2 regions of the Variovorax sp. 05T418 genome follow, and region 2 is predicted to be linked to the other one. Evidence: riboswitches for the same ligand, from Rfam matches in the RefSeq annotation. Region 2 holds a riboswitch; the other holds the start of a gene.

Region 1 (7,778 bases), on a different contig from region 2:
TCTTGAGCGCCACGGCCCAGTGGAAGGCTTCGACGAATCGCAAGTTCATGGCGCGAGTGTCGCCTGAGCCGCGCATTCCGCTGCGCTATGCTCGTTGGCGAAGGAGACAACACCACCATGCAGATCGTCATCACGGGCGGCGCCGGCTTCCTGGGCGCACGCCTTGCCCGTACCCTGCTGAAGCAAGGCGAGCTTTCGCTGGCCGGTGCGCCGGCACGCGCCATTTCCCGCATCACGCTGGTCGACCGCGCCGCGCCGCCGGCCGACCTGGCGGCCGACCCGCGCATCGGCACCGCACTCGGCGACCTGAACGAGCAGCTGGCTTCGCCCGACGCCTCGTTCTGGACCGGGGCCGACGCCATCTTTCACCTGGCCGCCGCGGTCAGCGGCGAATGCGAGGCCGATTTCGACCTGGGCATGCGCAGCAACTTCGCCGCCACCCATGCGCTGCTCGAAAAGGCGCGCGCCGTGGGCACCCGGCCGCTCTTGGTGTTTGCCAGCTCGCTCGCGGTGTTCGGCGATTCGCCCGAGCAGCCGCTGCCGCCGGTGATCGAGGACCACACGCTGCCGACGCCGCAGACCAGCTACGGCATCCAGAAATTCATCGGCGAGCAGCTGGTGGCCGACTACACGCGCAAGGGCTTCATCCGCGGGCGCAGCGTGCGGCTGATGACGGTGAGCGTGCGCCCCGGCAAGCCCAACGGCGCAGCCTCGGGCTTTTTCAGCGGCATGATCCGCGAGCCGCTCGCGGGCATCCGCGCGGCCTGCCCGGTGCCCGACGAGACTCCGGTGGCGATTGCGTCGCCGGCGCGCACGGTCGAAGGCATTCTTCGCGCCGCCGAGGCCAGCGACGGCGAATGGGGCCCGCGCACCGCGCTCAACCTGCCCTCGCTTTCCACCACGGTGGGCGACATGGCCGCAGCCCTCGAGCGCGTGGCCGGCAAGGCCGCCACCGCCCTGCTCGACCGCACGCCCGATCCGGCCATCCAGCGCATCGTGAAGACCTGGCCCGGGCGCATCGAGACCGTTCGCGCCGGCAAGCTCGGGCTCACGGCCGACACCAGCTTCGAGGCGGTGATCCGCGACTACGTCCGTGAAAATCCCGACGCGGTCAAACTGGTTATTGCGGCATAGTCATCGGTTGCGCGCAGAGCCGACGCTTTGCGACACCCCCTTTCCATCTCAGGAGACAGAAGAATGAAATTGACCCGACTGGCCGCCGGCCTGGTTCTGGGCATGGGCATGGCCTGCGCGGCCTTTGCGCAGACGACCATGAAGATCAGCATCTCGACCGCGCAGAACTCGCACCAGGGCGTGGCCATCGACACCTTCGCCAAGGAAGTCGAAAAGCGCACGGGCGGCCGCTACAAGGTCCAGACCTTCTACAACGGCTCGCTCGGCGGCGAGCGCGAATCGATCGAGGCGGTGCAGCTGGGCACGCAGGAGCTCGCCTTCTCCTCGACCGGCCCGGTGCCCAACTTCGTGCCCGAGACCAAGATCCTCGACGTGCCCTTCCTGTTCCGCGACAAGGCCCATGCGCGCGCCGTGCTCGACGGCCCGATCGGCCAAGACCTGCTCACCAAGTTCGACGCCAAGGGCTTCAAGGCGCTGGCCTGGGCCGAGAACGGCTTCCGCCACATGACCAACAGCAAGCGCGACGTGAAGGCGCCCGAAGACCTCAAGGGCCTGAAGATGCGCACCATGGAGAACCCGGTGCACATCGCCGCCTACAAGGGCTTCGGCATCATCACCACGCCCATGGCCTTCCCCGAAGTGTTCACTGCGCTGCAACAGGGCACGGTCGACGGCCAGGAGAACCCGCTGCCGGTGATCATCTCCGCCAAGTTCGACCAGGTGCAAAAGCATCTTTCGCTCACGGGCCACGTCTATTCGCCCTGCATCTTCCTGATGAACAAGGCCGCGTTCGACAAGCTCAGCGCGGCCGACAAGCAGGCCTTCCTGGACGCCGCCAAGGAAGGCACCAAGGCCAACCGCGCCCGCGTGGACGAGGACGACGCCAAGGGCGTGGCCGACCTGCGCGCCAAGGGCATGACCGTGATCGAGAACGTCGACAAGGCCAAGTTCGTGGCCGCGCTCGCACCGGTGAATGCGCAGTTCGAGAAGGACTTCGGCAAGGCCAACCTCGACAAGATCCGCGACTACAAGTGAAAGAAAAATTCCTTGGCATCGAGCGCTGGACCACCGGCGCCTCGATGCTGGCCGCCTGCCTGATGCTGGTCATTGCATCGGCACTGGGCGTGTTCCAGATCGTGACGCGCTTCGTGCTCGAGCAGCCCGCGGAGTGGAGCGAGATCCTGATCCGCGTGAGCCTGATCTGGATGGTGTTCCTGGGCATTCCGATGGCGTTTCGCCAGGGTGCCATGGTGAGCGTGGACGTGCTCTACCGCTGGAGCCCGCCGCGCGTCAAGCGCGTGCTCGACGCCGTGGTGAGCATTGCCGCGCTCATCCTGATGCTGGTCATTCTCTGGTGGGGCTGGGACTACGCGATGCGCGGCCGCGTGCAGTCGATGGCCGGCCTCGAAAGCCTGTCGATGATGTGGTCGTACCTGGCGCTGCCGGTCGGTTCCGTCTTCTGCCTGTTCGGCATCGTTGGGAATTTTCTCGATCCCAAGCGGCTTGAGCTGGAGACTGCGCAATGACACCAGTCATGGTTGCAACGATGGTGCTGTGTTTTGCACTGTCGGTTTCTGTTGCGGTTTCCATCGGGCTCGCCTCGATCCTGGGCATCCAGGTGGCCAATGCCAACATGCTGATCTCCGTCAAGGAGATGTTCAATTCGATCAACAAGTTTCCGCTGGCGGCCATTCCGTTCTTCATCCTGGCCGGCAACCTGATGGAAACGGGCGGCATCTCGCGGCGGCTGGTCGAGTTTGCCAAGAGCATCGTGGGCGGCGTGCAGGGCGGCCTGCCGATGACCTGCGTGCTCACCTGCATGATCTTTGCGGCGGTGTCGGGCTCGTCGGTGGCCACCACCTTTGCCATTGGCGCGATCCTGATTCCGGCGCTCATCAAGCACGGCTATCCCACGGCCTACGCGGCCGCGTTGCAGGCCACGAGCGCCGAACTCGGCGTGATCATCCCGCCCTCGATCCCGATGATCCTGTACGGCGTGAGCGCCGAGGTGTCGATCGGCGAGCTGTTCATCGCGGGCTTCGGCCCCGGCATTCTCATCAGCCTGGCGCTCATGCTGTTCGTCTGGGCCTTCTGCAAGTGGAAGGGCTGGGGCAAGAACGACGGCGACGGCCGCATGCCGTTTGGCAAGGCGCTGTGGCAGGCCGGCTGGGCGCTGCTGATGCCCGTCATCATCCTGGGCGGCATCTACGGCGGCATCTTCACGCCGACCGAAGCCTCGGCCGTGGCGGTGTTCTATGCGCTGGTGGTGGGCGTGGTGATCTACCGCGAGATCAAGCCCAAGGACCTGTACGTGATCCTGCGCAAGTCGGTGCTGTCGTCGGCGGTGATCATGTTCATCATCGCCAACGCGGGCCTGTTCGCGTTCCTGATCACGCGCGCGGGGGTGCCCGACGCCATCGGCCACTGGCTGCAGGAAGTGCTGAAGTCGCCCGCGATGTTCCTTCTGGGCGTGAACGCGGCGCTGTTCATCATCGGCATGTTCATCGAGACCAGCGCGGCCATCATCGTGCTCGCGCCCATCCTTGCGCCGGTGGCGGTGCACTTCGGCATCGACCCGGTGCACTTCGGGCTCATCATGGTGGTGAACCTCGCCCTGGGCATGATCACCCCGCCCTTCGGCGTGAACCTGTTCGCGGCCTGCACGGTGGCGCGCATCTCGCTGGACCGGATCGTGAAGTACCTGGTGCCGTTCGTGCTCGTGATCCTGGCCTGCCTGCTGGTGATCACCTACGTGCCGTGGATATCGCTGGCGCTGCGCGACCTGGTGTATGCCAAGTAGCTGAAACGGCGCGAAAAACAAGGAAGAAACGGCAGCCTGTTCGCAGGCTGCTTTTTTTTGCGCTGCCGGGGCGCTGTAAGGCAAACGTTTCATGAAGATGTCACCGCTTGCAACGATGCTTCAGCCCTCGATCCCCAAAAGCTGTGGCGCCATGTTTCCCACCAAGACCGACAAGGCACGCGACGAACTCCAGGGCCGCCAGCGCACGTTGAGCCAGCGCGAACGCGCCTTGCTGCTGATGGCCGACGGCCGGCGTTCGCTGACCGATTTCAGCCCGCTGTTCGCCAGCCGCACCGAAGCCGAGCAGGCGATCCAGGCGCTGATGCGCCAGGGCTATCTGCAGGACGCGCAGCCGGTGGCTGCCGCGGCGGCGCAGGCCGTGGCCCAGCCGCCCGCCCCGGTACCCGCGGCCGACCCGATCCAACTCGCCGCCTCGGCCGACAACTTCGACGGCAAGCGCTCGCTGGCCACCACGCGCATGTTCCTGTTCGACATCTGCGAGCGCATGTTCGTGCGGCGCGACCCCAAGTTCGCGCTGCAGATGCGCGATGCCCTGCGCGAGGCGCGCGACCGCGGCGCGATGCTGACCATCGCCGCGCTGATGCTCACCGAGGTCGAGAAAACCGCCGGCGCCGAGCGGGCCGAATCGCTGCGCGAGCGCATCGACCGGCTGCTGCCGCCGGCCGAGACCGTGCACTGAGCCGCAGACCGGCCGCCCGCGATCCACTACACTCCCATGGTCAGGAGAGAGCCCCGCCAGCCGGGGCCGCCGAAGGCGCAGGGGTTTCCCGAACGCTCAGGCAAAAGGACTGACACAGCGTTGGCGCATGCCGGCGCTTCCTTGCTGGAGAGAGGCTGTTGCTTGCATCGACGCGATGCGCCGGCCCACCGAAGGAGCAAACCCCGATCGTGGGGCGAATCTCTCAGGTAAAGCGGACAGCAGGGGTGGCCCATGGCTCGCGCCATGGAATTCGTCTGCCCCTTTGGAGTGCCCCGTGGCCGCTTCCTCCGATTCCTCTTCCGCCGAACAACTCCTGAAGACCCCGCTGTACGGCCTGCACGTGGAGCTCGGTGCCCGCATGGTGCCCTTTGCGGGCTATTCGATGCCGGTGCAGTACCCCGCCGGCCTCATGGCCGAGCACAGGCACACGCGCAACGCCGCCGGCCTGTTCGACATCTCGCACATGGGCCAGCTGCGCCTGGTCGGCCCGGACGCCGCGGCCGCCTTCGAAACGCTGATGCCGGTCGACGTGATCGACCTTGCGCCCGGCAAGCAGCGCTACGGGCTGCTGCTGAACGACGAGGGCGGCATCCTCGACGACCTGATGTTCTTCAACGAAGGCCACGGCTCGATCTTCGTGATCGTCAACGGCGCCTGCAAGGTGGCGGACATCGCCCACATCCGGCAGAAGATCGGCGCACGCTGCGATGTGCAGCCCATGCCCGACCACGCGCTGCTCGCATTGCAGGGGCCGCAGGCGGCCGCGGTGCTGGCGCGGCTGTCGCCCGGCATCGAGCGCTTCGTGTTCATGACCGGCGGCGCGGTGCAGATCGGCGGCATTCCGGCCTTTGCCACGCGCAGCGGCTACACCGGCGAAGACGGCTTCGAGATCTCGGTGGCCGGCCAGAATGCCGAGGCGCTGGCCCGCCTGCTGCTGGCGCAGCCCGAGGTCGAGCCCATCGGCCTGGGCGCGCGCAATTCGCTGCGGCTGGAAGCGGGGCTGTGCCTCTACGGCAACGACATCGACACCACCACCACGCCGGTCGAGGCCTCGCTCAACTGGGCGATCCAGAAGGTGCGCCGCACCGGCGGCGCGCGCGAAGGCGGCTTTCCGGGCGCGGCCCGGGTGCTGGCCCAGCTCGCCGCCGCCACGGCCGGCGCCGCGGGCCACACCGACCACGACACGCTCAAGCGCAAGCGCGTCGGCCTCGTGGCGCTGGAACGCATTCCGGTGCGCGACGGCACGGTGCTGCAGTCCTTCGAGGGCAAGGACATCGGCTTTGTCACGAGCGGCCTGCTCGGTCCGACGGCCGACCGACCGATCGCCATGGGCTACGTGGCCACCGCGTATTCCGAGCCCGGCACGCGCGTGCAGGCCATCGTGCGCGGCAAGCCGGTGCCGATGGAAGTCTCGACGCTGCCTTTCGTGCCCACCCGCTACTACCGCGGCTAGGCGCTGCGCCCCCGATCATCTTTTTTCCACGAGGAGTTTTCCACCATGAGCATCAAGTACACCAAGGACCACGAATGGGTCTCGGCCGAAGGCAGTGCAGCCACTGTCGGCATCACCGTGCATGCGCAGGACGCGCTCGGCGACGTGGTCTTTGTCGACCTGCCCGAAGTCGGCAAGACCTTTGCCCAGGGCGAGGTGGCCGGTGTCGTCGAATCGGTCAAGGCCGCAGCCGATGTGTTCATGCCCGTGTCGGGCGAGATCACCGAAGTGAACGAAGCCCTGCGCGCCGATCCCTCGCTCGCCAACACCGATCCGCTGGCCGCCGGCTGGTTCTTCAAGGTCAAGCTCAGCGAACCCGCGCAGCTCGACGCGCTGCTCGACGCCGCCAGCTACGACAAGTTCGCTGCCGAGTCCTGATCCGCCGAGTTCGCAAGCCGCCTTTTTCCTCATTCCCGAGCCTTCACCCGCCATGCCGATTCCCGCCCTTCCCTCTTTGCAACAACTGGAGAACGCCGAAGAGTTTCTCGCCCGCCACATTGGCATCGATGCGGCGGACGAGGCGCGCATGCTGCCGGTGATCGGTTCGGAAACGCGCGCCGAGCTCATCGACGGCATCGTGCCCGCGGCCATCCGCCGCGCCAAGCCGATGCGGCTGCCGGCGCCCGCCACCGAGGCCGATGCACTGGCCGAGCTCAAGGCGATCGCGGCAAAGAACAAGGTCTTCAGGAGCTTCATCGGCCAGGGCTACTACGGCACGCACACGCCGGGCGTCATCCTGCGCAACGTGCTCGAGAACCCCGCCTGGTACACGGCCTACACGCCCTACCAGGCCGAGATTTCGCAAGGCCGCATGGAAGCCCTGCTCAACTTCCAGACCATGGTGTGCGACCTCACGGGCATGGCCATCGCCAATGCCTCGATGCTCGACGAAGCCACTGCGGCCGCCGAGGCGATGACGCTCGCCAAGCGCAGCGTGAAAAGCAAGAGCAACGTGTTCCTGGTGTCGGGCGACTGCCATCCGCAGACCATCGAGGTCATCAGGACGCGCGCCGCGCCGCTGGGCATCGAGGTGAAGGTGAGCACCGTGTCCGAGACGCTGCCGCACCTGATGGTGAGCGGCGAATTCTTCGGCGTGCTCGCGCAGTACCCCGCCACCACCGGCCACGTGCACGACCTGCGTCCGCTCGCGGGCCATGCGCACCAGTGCGACGCCGCCTTCTGCGTGGCTGCCGACCTGCTCGCGCTCACTTTGCTCGCGCCGCCGGGCGAATGGGACGCCGACATCGTCTGCGGCACCACGCAGCGCTTCGGCATGCCGATGTGCAACGGCGGCCCGCACGCGGCCTACCTGGCCTGCCGCGACGAGTTCAAGCGCTCGCTGCCGGGCCGCCTGGTAGGCGTGAGCGTCGACACCCACGGCCAGCCCGCCTACCGCCTTGCGCTGCAGACGCGCGAGCAGCACATCCGCCGCGAGAAGGCCACTTCCAACATCTGCACCGCGCAGGTGCTGCCGGCCGTGGTGGCCAGCATGTATGCCGTGTACCACGGCCCCGACGGCCTCACGCGCATTGCGCAGCGCGTGGCTGCGCTCACGGCCATCCTCGCGCAGGGCCTCGCGCAGATGGGCCGCGAGCCAGTCAACGGCACCGCCTTCGATTCGCTGACCATCC
Region 2 (7,778 bases):
CATATTCGAAAACTGTATTGGTCTTTCTTTCGACACAGAAGCCGAGCCCCAGATGCTGACACGAACCTCCACCCAGTCGCTCACGGGGCAATTGGCCGACCGGCTGGCCGAACGCATCCGCACCCGGCTGCTGCCGCCCGGTGCGCGCCTGCCCTCGGTGCGCGAATGCGCGCGCCAGCAGGGCGTGAGCCCCTACACGGTGGTGGCGGCCTACGACCAGCTGCTGGCGCAGGGCCTGGTCGAGGCGCGCCGCCAGCGCGGCTTCTACGTGCGCGACTCGGCGCCGGCGCAGGAGGGGCGTCCACCCAACGCGGCGCCCATGGTGGTCCAGATGATGGCCTCGCGCGTGCCGGCCGATGCGAGCTCGCTCATCCGCAGCATGTTCCACCGGCCCAGCGACAAGCCGCAGCCGGGCATGGGCGTGTTTCCGCCCGACTGGATGGCGTCCGCCTTCATGCCGACGGCGGTGCGCCGCATGACCAGTACAGCCGCGCTGCAGGAACTGTCGCTCCAGTACGGCGAACCCTCGGGCGACGCCGCGCTGCGCCGCAGCCTGTCGAACAAGCTGGTGGGCATCAACGTGCCCGCCGCGCCCGACCAGATCGTGACCACGGTGGGCGCCACGCACGCGCTGGACATCGTGAGCCGCACGCTGCTGCGCGCGGGCGATCCGGTGATGGTCGAGGAGCCCGGCTGGGCGCTCGAATTCGCGCGGCTCGAGGCGCTGGGCATGCGCATCCTGCCGGTGCCGCGCCGCGCCGACGGGCCCGACCTGGAGGTGATGGCGCAGTACTGCCAGCTGCACAGCCCCAAGCTCTTCGTGAGCGTGAGCGTGCTGCACAACCCGACCGGCTACAGCCTCACGCCCGGCAGCGCGCATCGCGTGCTCAAGCTGGCCAACGAGCACGACTTCCACATCGTCGAGGACGACACCTACAGCCACCTCGCGCCCGAGCACGCCACGCGGCTCAGCGCGCTCGACGGGCTGCAGCGCACCATCTACGTCAGCGGCTTCGCCAAGATCCTGGCGCCCAACTGGCGCATCGGCTTCCTGGCCGCCTCGCCGGAACTGAAGGAGCGGCTGCTCGAGACCAAGCTGCTGGCCACGCTCACCACGCCCACGCTGTTCGAGCGGGCGCTTTCGTGGTGCATCGACCAGGGCCAGCTGCGGCGGCATGCCGAGCGCATACGCATCCGGCTCGACGGCGCGCGCGGCCGCGCGGTGAAGCTCGCGATGGCGCACGGCTGCAGCTTCGCGTCGGAGCCGGCGGGCCTGTTCGGCTGGGTCGACACCGGCGTCGACACCGACGCGCTCACCCAGCGCATGCTCGACCAGGGCTACCTGCTGGCGCCGGGCTCGCTGTTCCATGCGCGGCGGCCGCCGAGCACGATGATGCGGATCAATTTCGCGACCTCGCAGGACGCGGCGTTCTGGAAGGTGTTCAGCAAGGTGCGCGCGGAACTCTGAGGGGGCAAAGGGGAGGGCGCCCGGGCCCAAAACGGCGGTGCCTTGGAGTAAGCTGGCATCACAAGAAAACCCAACCGGAGACCTCCGCATGAGCAACGCCAGCCAACCCTTCGACTTCAGTCAATTCGTCCCCGGATTCGATTTTCTGAAGAACCTTGCCGGCGGTGGCGCCGGCGGCGCGGCGGGCAGTGCGGTGCCCGGGTTGCCGAGCCTCGCGAGCTGGGTGGCCCCCACGCTGAGCGTGGAAGAGGTCGACAAGCGCATCCAGGAACTCAAGACGGTGCAGTATTGGCTCGAGCAGAACGGCCACGCGCTCAAGGCCACCATCCAGGCGCTCGAAGTGCAAAAGATGACACTTTCGACCTTGCGCGGCATGAACGTGCGGATGGAAGATATCGCCAGCGCGTTCACCAAGCAGGCGGCCGCCGTGGCGCCTGCCGCTGCTCCGGCACCTGCAGCAGCCGCTGCGCCGGCCGAACCGGAAGCCGAGCCCGAGGAAGAAGAAGCCCCGGCACTGGCGAAGAAGGCGCGCAGCAAGCCGGCTTCGGCCGCTGCCGCTTCGGGCGGCAATGGCGCCGCCGGCGTGATCGATCCGATGCAATGGTGGGGCTCGCTGACCGAGCAGTTCCAGCAGATCGCGAGCTCGGCGCTGCAGGATGCAGCCCAGCTCAAGGTGCCGGCCATGGCCCAGCCGGCGGCTAATGCTCCCGCGGCTTCGAAACCCGCGGCCAGGAAGGCGGCAGCGCCCGCCGCCGCCAAGAAGGCATCGGCCGCCGCGCGCAAGCGAACGACCGGCCGCCGCTGACGTCATACACACATCTTTCTTGAAGAGAACGGGTTGGCACGCATCATGAAGCTGTTTCCTTCCGGCCATGCCACCCACCCGCAATGGCGCATGGCAGCCGGCCTCGTGCTGGCCCAGTTGCGCGCGCAGATGGCGCTGCCCGACTACGCGGCATCGCCCACGCTCGGGCTGCTCTACATCACCGACCATTACGCGGCGGACGCGCAGGACATCCTCGACCACCTGAGCGCCGAACTGCCCGAGGTCACCGACTGGTCGGGCACGGTCGGCATCGGCGTCTCGGCCAACAACGCCGAATATTTCGACGAGCCTGGCCTCAGCCTGATGCTCTGCGCGCTGCCCAGCGACCAGTACCGCGTGTTCTCCGGCGTGGCGCCGCTGGGCAATTCGGAAATGAGCGGCTTCGAGGCCCACACGGCGCTGGTGCACGCGGACCCCGCCACGCCCGACCTGACCGAACTCATCGGCGAGATGGCGGGCCGCACCGACACCGGCTACCTGTTCGGCGGGCTCTCGTCGGGCCGCGGCGGCGCGCTGCAGTTCGCGGTGGGCGGCAACGGCAACATCCGCGGGCACGGCGCCGCGGGCGGCGTGTTCTCGGGCGGCCTGTCGGGCGTGGTGTTCGGCGAGGGCGTGCGGCTGGTGTCGCGAGTCACCCAGGGCTGCCAGCCGCTGCGCTCGGGCGCGGGGCGCGAGCGCGAGATCACCGAGGCCGATGGCAACCTGCTGCTCAAGCTCGACGGCGAACCCGCGCTCGACGTGCTGCTGGCCGACCTGCAGGTGTCGCTCGAGCGGCCGCAGGAAGCCATCGACGCCGTGCGCGCCACGCTGGTGGGCCTTGCCGACGCGGGCAGCGACGGCATTCGCCGCACGGGCGACCTGGGCGCCGATGTGCTGGTGCGCCACATCATCGGCCTGGACCCCACGCGCCGCGGCATCGCGATTGCCGACGTGGCCGAGGCGGGCATGCGCCTGACCTTCTGCCGCCGCAATGCGCAGGCCGCGCGCGCCGACCTGATGCGCATCTGCGCGGAAATCCGGGAGGAACTCGAGCCCGAGGAGCAGACGCTGGCCACCGCACGCGCCGTCGCGGCCGGGGAGGCCGAAGCGGCGCCGCATCCGGCGCGCCGCATCGCGGGCGCGGTGTACGTGAGCTGCTCGGGACGCGGCGGGCCGCATTTCGGCGCGCCGGGCGCCGAGCTGCAGATCGTGCGGCATGCGCTGGGCGACGTGCCGCTGGTCGGCTTCTTCGCCGCAGGCGAGATCGCGCGCCACCACCTGTACGGCTACACCGGCGTGCTGACGGTGTTCACCAGCAAGGACTGAGTCTCCCTCGCCCTGCCTGCCGGCATTCAGGCCGGCTGCAGCACGCGCGCTGCCGGCGCAGGCATGCCGGTGAACGCAAAGTCGACCTCGGGCGCGAGTCCGCTCACGATGCGCGCAATCGACTTGCCCGAGCCGCAGGCATGCGTCCAGCCGAGCGTGCCGTGGCCGGTGTTGAGGAACAGGTTCGGCAGTTTCGTCTTGCCGATCAGCGGCACGTTGCTTGGCGTCGCGGGGCGCAGGCCGGTCCAGAACTGGGCCTGCGTGGTGTCGCCGGCACCCGGAAAGAGCTCCTCGACGCGCCGCACGATCGCCTCGCAGCGCACGCGGTTCAGGTCGCGGTCGTAGCCGTTGAGCTCGGCCGTGCCGGCAATGCGCAGGCGGTCGCCGGAAGCCGAGGTGTAGCGCGAGAACACGAGCTTGAACTCGTCGTCGGTCAGCGAGACCTGGTGCGCCCTGGAGGCGTCCTTCACCGGCAGCGTCACCGAGTAGCCCTTGGCCGGATAGATCGGCAGCCGAATGCCCAGCGGCGCGGCAACGATCGGGCTCAGCGAACCCATCGCGAGCACGAAGGCGTCGCCGCGGATGCGCTGGAAGCGGCCTTCGCTGTCGGTGGCTTCGACATGATCGATGCGGCCGCCGGCCTCACGCAGCGCGGTCACCGTGTGGCTCATGAGGAACTTCACGCCCGCTGCGGCCGCGCGCTTTGCCAGCTCGCGTGCAAAAAGATTCGCGTCGCCGGACTCGTCCTCCGCCGTGTAGGTGGCACCCGCCAGCTTCGGGCGGATGTGGGCGAGGGCGGGCTCGATCTTCACGGCTTCGTCGGCCGAGATCACCTGGCGTTCGCAACCCAATGCGCGCATCTGCTCGGCGGGCTGGAGGGCGCCGTCGAACTCCTTCTGCGTCGTATAGAAGTGCAGGATGCCCTGCGTGCGCTGGTCGTATTGGAGGCCGGCGTCGGCACGCAGCTGCTGCAGCACCTCGCGGCTGTAGGTGCCCAGGCGCACGATCTGCTCGATGTTGTGCCGGGTGCGCGCCGGCGTGCATTCGCGCAGGAACTGCAGGCCCCAGAGCCATTGGCGCATGTCGGCGCGGATGCGAAAGAGCAGCGGAGCGTCTTCCTTGCCGAGCCATTGCAGCACCTTGAGCGGCGCGCTCGGGTTGGCCCAGGGTTCGGCATGGCTGACGGAGATCTGCCCGCCGTTGGCAAAGCTGGTTTCGGCGGCCGGCGTGGCCTGCCGGTCGATCACGGTCACCTCGTGGCCGAGTTGCTGGAGGTAGTAAGCAGAAGTCACGCCGAGCAGGCCGGCGCCAAGAACGATCACACGCATTTCAAGTACCTTTGAAGATTGGCACTTGAACGGCGGACTTGGTGTGCTACTGATTCAATAGCAAGCAACCGGACGAACGCCGTCCAAGTTGCCGCTCCCCCTGTCCTTGGTACCTGAGAGATTCACCTGTTGCACCTTGCAACGGGTTTGCTCCTTCGGTGCATCACGCGAGGTGATGGCTCTCCAGACGGCTTGTCAGTTGATGCAGTACGTGCCACGCAACTCTTTGAAAGAACTTCAAGGAATCTGTGGGCCAACCTGAGCGTTTATGGGAGTTTGCGCCTTCGGTGAAGTAGTAATAGGTACTACTCGCTCTCCTGCAGTGAAACGATTGTAGGCGGGGACCGCAAAGCCGCCAACCATGAATTTTGACAATTCGGACCAATGGGATAATTGTCATTGATTCGAAACTTCGGGGAGACTCATGATCCTGGTAACCGGCGGCGCGGGCTTTATCGGCGCCAACTTCGTACTCGACTGGCTGGCGCAGAGCGACGAGCCTGTCGTGAACCTCGACAAGCTGACCTATGCCGGCAACCTCGAGACGCTCGCGTCTCTCAAGGGCGACCCGCGGCACATCTTCGTGCAGGGCGACATCGGCGACAGCGCGCTGGTCGACCGCCTCCTGGCCGAGCACAAACCGCGCGCCATCGTGAACTTTGCTGCGGAATCGCACGTCGATCGCTCCATTCACGGCCCCGAGGACTTCGTGCAGACCAACGTGCTGGGCACCTTCCGCCTGCTCGAGTCCGTGCGCGGCCACTGGAGCGCGCTGCCGGCCGAGCAGAAAGCCGCCTTCCGCTTCCTGCACGTGTCGACCGACGAGGTCTACGGCTCGCTCTCCAAGACCGACCCCGCCTTCACCGAAGAAAACAAGTACGAGCCCAACAGCCCCTACTCGGCCAGCAAGGCCGCGAGCGACCACCTCGTGCGCGCCTGGCACCACACCTACGGCCTGCCGGTCGTCACCACCAACTGCTCCAACAACTACGGGCCCTTCCACTTCCCCGAGAAGCTCATCCCGCTGATGATCGTCAACGCCCTGGCCGGCAAGCCGCTGCCCGTGTATGGCGACGGCATGCAGGTGCGCGACTGGCTCTACGTGAAGGACCACTGCAGCGCCATCCGCCGCGTGCTCGAAGCCGGCCGGCTCGGCGAGACCTACAACGTCGGCGGCTGGAACGAGAAGCCCAACATCGAGATCGTCAACACCGTCTGCGCGCTGCTCGACGAACTGCGCCCGCGCGCCGACGGCAAGCCCTACAAAGAGCAGATCAGCTACGTCACCGACCGCCCCGGCCACGACCGGCGCTACGCCATCGATGCGCGCAAGCTCGAGCGCGAACTCGGCTGGAAGCCCGCCGAAACCTTCGACAGCGGCATCCGCAAGACCGTCGAGTGGTACCTGGCCCATGGCGAATGGGTGCGCAACGTGCAAAGCGGCGCTTACCGCGAATGGGTCGAGAAGCAATACGACGCCGCCCCCGCGGCCAAGGCTGCGGCATGAAGCTGCTGCTGCTGGGCAAGGGCGGCCAGGTCGGCTGGGAGCTGCAACGCAGCCTCGCGCCGCTGGGCGAGCTGGTTGCGCTCGACTTCGACAGCACAGACTTCAACGCCGACTTCAGCCGCCCCGAGCAACTGGCCGACACCGTACTCAAGGTGCGCCCCGACGTTATCGTCAATGCCGCGGCCCACACCGCCGTCGACAAGGCCGAGAGCGAGCCCGAGTTCGCGCGCAAGCTCAACGCCACCTCGCCCGGCGTGGTGGCCGAGGCCGCGCAGCAGATCGGCGCGCTCATGGTGCACTACTCCACCGACTACGTCTTCGACGGCAGCGGCAGCACGCCCTGGAAAGAAGACGACGCCACCGGCCCCCTCAGCGTGTACGGCCGCACCAAGCTCGAAGGCGAACAACTGGTGGCCAGGCACTGCGCGAAGCACCTGATCTTCCGCACCAGCTGGGTCTATGCCGCGCGCGGCGGCAACTTTGCCAAGACCATGCTGCGCATCGCCGAGGAGCGCGATCGCCTGACCGTCATCAACGACCAGTTCGGCGCGCCCACCGGTGCCGAGCTGCTGGCCGACGTCACGGCGCATGCCATCCGCGCCACGCTGCAGGACCCGGCCAAGGCCGGCCTGTATCACGCGGTGGCCGGCGGCGAGACCACCTGGCACGGTTATGCGCGCTTCGTGATCGAGCAGGCCAAGGCGGCCGGCGTCGAACTCAAGGCCGGACCCGAAGCCGTCGACCCCGTGCCCACCAGCGCCTTCCCCACGCCCGCGACGCGCCCCGCCAACTCGCGCCTGGACACGCGCAAGCTGCAGACCACCTTCGGCCTGGTGCTGCCGCACTGGCAGCAGGGCGTGGCCCGCATGCTGCGCGAGACCCTTTGACAAGCGAAGCAAGCAAGCAAGAAGCGGAGAACACAACACAATGACCACGAAGACCACGCAACGCAAAGGCATCATCCTGGCCGGCGGCTCCGGCACCCGGCTGCACCCCGCCACGCTCGCGCTCAGCAAGCAGCTGCTGCCGGTGTACGACAAGCCGATGATCTACTACCCGCTCAGCACGCTCATGCTCGGCGGCATGCGCGACATCCTGATCATCAGCACGCCGCAGGACACGCCGCGCTTCCAGCAGCTGCTGGGCGATGGCAGCCAGTGGGGCATCAACCTGCAGTACGCGGTGCAGCCCAGCCCCGATGGCCTCGCGCAGGCCTTCATCATCGGCGACAAATTCGTAGGCAATTCGCCGAGCGCGCTGGTGCTGGGCGACAACATCTTCTACGGCCATGACTTCGCGCACCTCTTGGCCGATGCCGATTCGAAGCCCTCCGGCGCCACCGTC

The links. A riboswitch is a leader RNA that binds a small molecule or an ion and turns the genes downstream of it on or off. The one in region 2 is predicted to bind glycine.
Region 1: another riboswitch for glycine. It lies ahead of gcvT (glycine cleavage system aminomethyltransferase GcvT); the one in region 2 lies ahead of AC1DMS_RS08330 (D-amino acid dehydrogenase).

What each region holds. Positions count from the first base shown of each region.
Region 1 is NZ_JBFTLJ010000002.1:477,252-485,029, forward strand. Features, by position in the region: gene AC1DMS_RS05555 (LysR family transcriptional regulator) at 1-49, opposite strand, end outside; gene denD (D-erythronate dehydrogenase) at 118-1,134, shown strand; gene AC1DMS_RS05565 (TRAP transporter substrate-binding protein) at 1,198-2,169, shown strand; gene AC1DMS_RS05570 (TRAP transporter small permease) at 2,166-2,660, shown strand; gene AC1DMS_RS05575 (TRAP transporter large permease) at 2,657-3,934, shown strand; gene AC1DMS_RS05580 (hypothetical protein) at 4,086-4,634, shown strand; glycine riboswitch at 4,666-4,756, shown strand; glycine riboswitch at 4,769-4,884, shown strand; gene gcvT (glycine cleavage system aminomethyltransferase GcvT) at 4,930-6,108, shown strand; gene gcvH (glycine cleavage system protein GcvH) at 6,154-6,525, shown strand; gene gcvP (aminomethyl-transferring glycine dehydrogenase) at 6,578-7,778, shown strand, end outside.
Region 2 is NZ_JBFTLJ010000003.1:503,690-511,467, reverse strand. Features, by position in the region: gene AC1DMS_RS08345 (aminotransferase-like domain-containing protein) at 53-1,468, shown strand; gene AC1DMS_RS08340 (PhaM family polyhydroxyalkanoate granule multifunctional regulatory protein) at 1,557-2,273, shown strand; gene AC1DMS_RS08335 (FIST signal transduction protein) at 2,319-3,599, shown strand; gene AC1DMS_RS08330 (D-amino acid dehydrogenase) at 3,626-4,927, opposite strand; glycine riboswitch at 5,018-5,124, opposite strand; gene rfbB (dTDP-glucose 4,6-dehydratase) at 5,352-6,434, shown strand; gene rfbD (dTDP-4-dehydrorhamnose reductase) at 6,431-7,321, shown strand; gene rfbA (glucose-1-phosphate thymidylyltransferase RfbA) at 7,362-7,778, shown strand, end outside.